DNA from 2 places in the Gluconobacter sp. GP1 genome. Region 1 is predicted to be linked to the other one. Evidence: predicted binding sites of a transcription regulator. Region 1 holds the regulator's gene; the other holds the start of a gene.
What was found. The regulator LexA, encoded in region 1, represses DNA repair genes until DNA is damaged. The targets are predictions, from matches to a motif close to TGTTCTANNTANGTTC.

Region 1 (3,238 bases):
AACTGCTTATTTCGGGTGGAACGCCCTTCACGGCGCTCATGGTATCCGTGCCTATCAGGATCAGCTTGTGCTTCAGCAGCAGGCAATCCAGGCGCAGCAGGATGCCAAGGATGAACAGGCGGTGTGGCACCGTCGCGTGCTGGCTCTGAAAGAGAAAGCTCTTGATGCTGACATTCTGGATGAACGTTCCCGTGCCATGCTCAATCTGACGCGTAACGGTGATATCGTTATCCCCTACGGTCCGCACGACAAACTATTTTAAGAGCCGTTCTCGGCTCTTTTTTTATGTTCAGAAAAGTCTATTCGTCAGAAATTGAGCTAATAAAAAAGGCGACCCAAAGGCCGCCTTTTTTAACGTCGTATGATCCGCGAGATCTTACTTGATCTTGGCTTCGCGGAAGGTCACGTGCTTGCGGGCAACCGGGTCATACTTACGGACTTCCATCTTGCCCGTAGCAGAACGTGCGTTCTTCTTCGTGACGTAGAAGTAGCCGGTGTCAGCCGACGAGACGAGACGGATCTGAATAACGTTGCTTTTTCCCATGATACCCTCGGGCTTGCGCCGTCCTGATGCCGCTCGCAAGTGCCAAAGCAGCAGGTTGATCTAGTTCGGCGCAACATGCTGATTTGTATGTCCTAGGTCAAGGCTTTCTGAAGAAAATCCAGGGATAAGGTGCATTTTTCCGCAAAAACCGGGGTTTTTAGCCAGATAAAAGCTTTGTTGATGCCTGGTAGATGTTCTTGCAGGTGGACGAACAGGAACCTATAAGGAACAAAAGAGCGTCGCATAAGTTTATGCAGTGTCTCAATCTTCAGATTTTGCCTCCACCGAGGCGCATGGGAGCGCCTGTATGCTGACGCGTAAGCAGCACCAGCTTTTGCTATACATTGACGAACATCTTCGGCGGACGGGCTATTCCCCTTCCTTCGATGAAATGAAGGACGCCCTCGAACTTCGTTCCAAATCAGGAATTCATCGCCTCATTTCCGCCCTTGAAGAGCGCGGCTTTCTGCGACGGCATCACCATCGTGCAAGAGCGCTTGAAGTTCTTCGTTTGCCGCATATGGGGCTTGAGGCCCTGGTTGTAGATGCCGTGGCTAATCCGGCGCCTTTCGTCCCCACAGTTGTTGAGGGTGGTCGTCAGGATCTTCCTGGGACATTTTCCGAGGCGCCTCGCTCTCCCGTTGAAAACACAAGCGTTCAGCTTCCACTGTACGGACGTATTGCTGCCGGCCTCCCTATTGAGGCCTTGCAGGATGATAGCGCACAGATTCAGGTACCATCGTCCCTGCTCGGCACTGGAGAGCATTATGCTCTCACGGTTGCGGGTGATTCCATGATTGAAGCTGGCATTTTGGACGGTGATGTTGCCATCATCCGTCGCGGCGAAGTGGCGGATAATGGTCAGATCGTTGTTGCGCTGATTGATGATCAGGAAGTGACGCTCAAGAAGCTGCGCCGTCGTGGTTCTACGATTGCTCTGGAAGCCGCTAATCGGGAATACGAGACACGTATTCTGCCGGCTGCGCGTGTGCGCATCCAGGGACGGCTGGTCGCCCTTTTCAGGCAGTACTAAGAAAACTGCCTTGCTGGTTTAATTCTCCTGCAAGGCAGATAACTTCTGATGATTATTTATTAGGAACTGACGGCACGCCGCGCACAACGCGGACTTTGCCATCCGGAGCAATAAGCGTGCTCGTTCCATCCCCATTCGGGATGATGATGGTTTTGTCAGGGTTTTTGTTCAGGAAACGACCAGCATTATCCGGAACGCTAGTGGGAAGCGTCGGGACAAAGTGACTGCGATCTTCTGACACACCACGCATCGCATCGATTTTTTCACCGACGGACATGGTGTCGCCTGGCTTCATTTGAGGGCCAGAGACGCCGAGAGCACCGGTACCAGCAATGCCACCGCCCATGAAATTCTTGTCGAGCGTTGCACCGCCAAAATACGTAGCCGGATCGCCAAGAGATTTATTAAAGACGCTGTCAGGGTTCACAACATCTTTGAGGGTTGGCAGAGGCTGAGGTGAACCGGGCCACATGTTCCCGCCTTCTGGCAGGATTGGTGTAGCTGCTACGAATTCACCGCGTGCCCTGCGAAGGTTTTCACTATCGCCATGGGGAGCATTAGGGTTGCTTCCCGACCACAGCGCGGTGTCATTGAAAAACTTGCCCATGCCCGCACAGCCGCTCAGGGCCAGAGGTAATGCCAGTAGAGCGGCCTTACGCATTGTGTACTCCCATAAGGTCGATCCCTGAACTTTACCTGTCATCGATTAAAAGCGCCAGATGACGAGCTGATAACTGCAATAATAATCACAGATAGTCCAGATCAGGAGACGATCTTTGAGGACTTGCGAGGCTCAGAGGCCATCATTCTGGAAAGTCCGGCGGTGAGATAGCCCCACCCACTTAGAACTGTTGGAATAACTGAAACCCAGAGAAGAATACCGCCGATTAGTGTGGCCGGCAGGAATGAAAGATGAAGCGTAGCCGCAGCTTTGTCTCCGCCAATCAGGAAGCCGATCGCAACCATCTGAATTCCGGTCTTCCATTTTGCAAGGCGGGTGGATGGAAGGGTTGCGCGTTGGGAGGCCATGTATTCACGCAAGCCACTGACCAGAATCTCGCGCAGCATGATGATGATGGCAGCATAGAGCGAATACACTGGAAGTGTGGTCAGGCCAGCGAGTGCGAGCAACAACGCACCGACAAGAAGCTTGTCGGCAATCGGATCCATCATCCGACCCAGTTCGGATAGCATTTGCCATTTCCGTGCCAGAGCACCATCCAAATAGTCCGTAATGCAGGCAGCCGTGTACACAACGCAGGCTGCGACGTTACCGAGTGCGGAATGCAGCGCCAGCAGGGCAACCAGAACAGGAATGGCCGCAATACGGAGCAGAGTCAGGACGTTTGGCAGATCAGTCAGCATCACGAAGCAGTCTAGAACAGTTTATCCGTCTCCGGTATGCGCCAATCCGCTCTGAATGTGTGTATTTTTTATGCCAAGCCAGCGTTCAGGGCGTGACCTCACGGAATTGTCAGCTCTGTGTCCGAAGCCATTCGGGATGAAAGTGCCCGTAGATGGCTCTGGCGGTTCCAGAGCTGATTCCGGGTGCAGTTTCAAGCTCTTCGAGACTGGCCTGTCGCACGGTCTTGGCTGACCCGAAGTGATTCAGAAGCGCCTTTTTGCGGGCACCTCCGATTCCCGGAACATCATCCAGTTCA
Region 2 (3,238 bases), on a different contig from region 1:
CGAGGAAGTGCAGGCGATCCGTGATTTCGCGAAGAATGCGGCGCGCGATTTCCGCACGTTGTGGGGTGAGGGTAACCTCAACACCGGAAAACCAGTCCAGTGCCTTCCGGATCTGCATATCTGACGCTTCGGCGATGTTCAGGTCATTGACCTTTACGCAGAGGGCTTCAGGTTTCAGGCGTGCGCCATGGCAGGTGTGGCAGGGCTTTTCTGACTGATAGCGTGACAGTTCCTCGCGGACCCACATGCTGTCTGTCTGCGCCATGCGCCGGCGCAGGTTTTTGAGCACGCCTTCAAAGGGCTTCGTAACGGTATGGACCTTGCTGCCATCACGATACGGAATGGCGATGGCCTCTTTGGAACCGTACAGGATCAAATCCCTGGTTTCGGCTTTCAGGTCTCGCCATGGCGTGTTCATGGTGTCCCCGCAATGGCGGGCAAGAGCTGCAAGAGTCTGGTCATACCAGTCCGTGCTGGCACCACTCCAAGGGGCAATCACACCTTCAGAAAGTGTCAGTGTGTCGTCACTGACAATCAGGTTCTCGTCAAAATGGGTTTCCGTACCAATACCATCACAGGTGGGGCAGGCGCCCATCGGGGCATTGAAGGAAAACAGACGGGGCTCGATCTCCTCAATCGTAAAGCCTGAAACAGGGCAGGCGAAACGTGAGGAGAAAACGATGTGGGCGGGGGCAGCTGTTTCTCCCGCACGCCTGACTTCTTCCGCGTAGGCGAGACCGTCGGAGAGTTCGAGGGCTGTCTCAAAGCTGTCTGCCAGACGGGATTCGAGGTCAGGTTTGACGACAATCCGGTCCACCACGACTTCGACATTGTGGCGGGTCTTGCGATTGAGTTCGGGAGCTTCGGCAATTTCGTAAAGCTCACCGTCAATTTTGACGCGCGTGAAGCCCTTGCGAGCCAGGTCTGCCAGTTCGCGTTTGCAGTCCCCTTTACGGTCCCGGACGACCGGCGCCAGCAGCATGAGACGCGTGCCTTCAGGAAGCGCCATGACGCGATCTACCATCTGGCTGACCGTCTGGGCTTCAATAGGGAGGCCGGTTGCCGGTGAATAGGGAACACCCACGCGCGCCCAGAGAAGGCGCATGTAGTCATGGATTTCCGTGATGGTGCCGACGGTGGAGCGGGGGTTCTTTGAGGTCGTTTTTTGTTCGATCGAGATGGCCGGGGAGAGGCCCTCAATGGAGTCCACATCCGGCTTGCCCATCAGTTCAAGGAACTGACGGGCGTAAGCGGAAAGACTTTCCACATATCGGCGCTGACCTTCGGCATAGATCGTATCGAAGGCGAGAGACGACTTTCCGGAGCCAGAGAGACCCGTGATGATCGTCAGGGAGTCACGGGGAATCGTGACATCGATATTCTTGAGATTGTGGGCGCGGGCACCACGGACACGGATCGAATGATTGTCTGGAAAGCTCACGAAAACCCCGAAGACTATGCAGAAAGTAGAATGTGAGATGGGAACGCATCCAAAGGGATGCTAGATCATTTCATAGATGGGCTTTCTGAGCCGCATGAAAAGAACAATTCGAGAATAAATGGTTGGTACGGAATGGCAGGTAGCGTCAATAAGGTGATTCTGGTCGGGAATCTGGGCAAGGACCCGGAAGTCCGGAACACGCAGTCAGGTGGGAAGGTTGTCAATCTGACGATCGCCACGTCTGAAACATGGAACGACCGTCAGTCCGGTGAGCGCCGCGAGCGTACGGAATGGCATCGCGTCGTCATTTTCAATGATCGCCTGGGCGATGTGGCTGAGCGTTTTCTGCGCAAGGGGCGCAAGGTTTACCTCGAAGGTGAACTGCGCACCCGTAAGTGGACCGACCAGTCTGGCCAGGAGCGTTACACGACGGAAGTGACGATTGATCGGTTCCGCGGTGAGCTGGTGCTTCTCGACAGTAACCGCAGCGGCGGTGATGAAGGCGGTGGCTTCGACGGTGGTGGTTCGTCCTACGGTGGCGGAAGCAACAACGGCGGTGGCTTTGGTGGTGGAAGCCGGAGCGGTGGCAGTGAAGGTGGCTTCGGCGGTGGCTCTCGGAGTAGCGGCGGTAGCGCAGGTAGCGCAGGTGGCGCGTCGGGCAGTCGTGGCGGTGGCTGGGATGCTCCGCCAGATAACGATCTGGATGATGAAATCCCGTTCTAAGGGATTTTCCGGAGAACCGGGCTGGCAGTGTCAGTCCGGTTTTTTTATGCGCGAAAGGCCCGTTTTTAGAGCGACAGATGAAGGAACTGGTTGAACTTAGAGGCCTGATAGTCAGCGAAAGGTTCGCCGAGTTGAAAGCCTCGGGCCTTGTAGAGCTTTAGTGCGGGTTCGAAAGAGGAATTCCGGTCGGTTTCAAGGCTGAGCTTTTTCAGGCCCAGAGAGCGCGCTCTGTGAATGAGATGATCCAGAAGACTGCTGGCGATGCCCTGTCTTAAAAAATCCGGATGAGTCCGCATGGATTTGAGTTCACCGTCGTGAGCACTCAATCGTTTTAGCGCACCAATGCCAGCAACGTGGCCGTGGTGATGGACAGTCCAGACCTCGATATCTGATGAGGTGAGAGCAGCCAGATCTAAGGCGAAGACGTGTCCAGTAGGAGTGTTTTCGTGCATTCCGGCAAGGTGAAGAGTCAAAAGGTCGCGTGTTTCTTGGTCGGAAAAATCGGCTGGGCGGAGAGTGTAGTTCGGGTTCATGGGGTGGAATCCGGAGTGGCCGTGCTTCTGGATAGAATGACGAGTTTATAGCCCGCATGAGCTGTCGGGATGAACGTTGTTTGATCGTAGTGGAGAAGGCCTTGTGTTGGATGCTGAAAGCTCCGGTGCCCTCCTTCTCTGGGGAGGACGCTTTGGTCTTCCCAGAAACGGTTGAATTCCGGACTTTCTCTCTGAAGAGTTGAAACAAGTGTCTGAAAAGGTTTGGTACGGGCACTCGAAACTGTATCAGCCCGAAATTCGGCCAGAAGCCGCTGGGCGCGGGTTAGCCAGTCCGTAAGGAAAATTCGGGCATTGGGGTTCAGAAAAACATAGCGTAGCTGATTGGTCTCTGAGCTGTTCAGCCAGGCATCGAAAAGGATTTTGGCTGCGGAATTTGCGCTCAGAACATTCCACATGGGATCGAGCAAATAAGCGGGGTTGGAGATCTGTTCCGGGAGGCTGAGAAGTGTGGCCGGTGCAGTTGGCGCAGTGTGATCCTGCTGAGGGTCTCGCAGTTCTGCCAACGTGAAAAGGTAGCGTC

Region 2: uvrA (excinuclease ABC subunit UvrA) is a predicted target of LexA. The motif match lies at 1,543-1,558, and genes of this name have one in related genera.

The regions. Positions count from the first base shown of each region.
Region 1 covers NZ_JASGXC010000001.1:425,503-428,740, forward strand. The annotation lists gene R5H23_RS02095 (septum formation initiator family protein) at 1-262, shown strand, start outside; gene rpmG (50S ribosomal protein L33) at 377-544, opposite strand; gene lexA (transcriptional repressor LexA) at 852-1,577, shown strand; gene R5H23_RS02110 (hypothetical protein) at 1,630-2,238, opposite strand; gene pgsA (CDP-diacylglycerol--glycerol-3-phosphate 3-phosphatidyltransferase) at 2,340-2,942, opposite strand; gene uvrC (excinuclease ABC subunit UvrC) at 3,052-3,238, opposite strand, start outside.
Region 2 covers NZ_JASGXC010000003.1:377,197-380,434, reverse strand. The annotation lists gene uvrA (excinuclease ABC subunit UvrA) at 1-1,441, opposite strand, end outside; gene ssb (single-stranded DNA-binding protein) at 1,574-2,164, shown strand; gene R5H23_RS09960 (GNAT family N-acetyltransferase) at 2,230-2,697, opposite strand; gene R5H23_RS09955 (helix-turn-helix transcriptional regulator) at 2,694-3,238, opposite strand, start outside.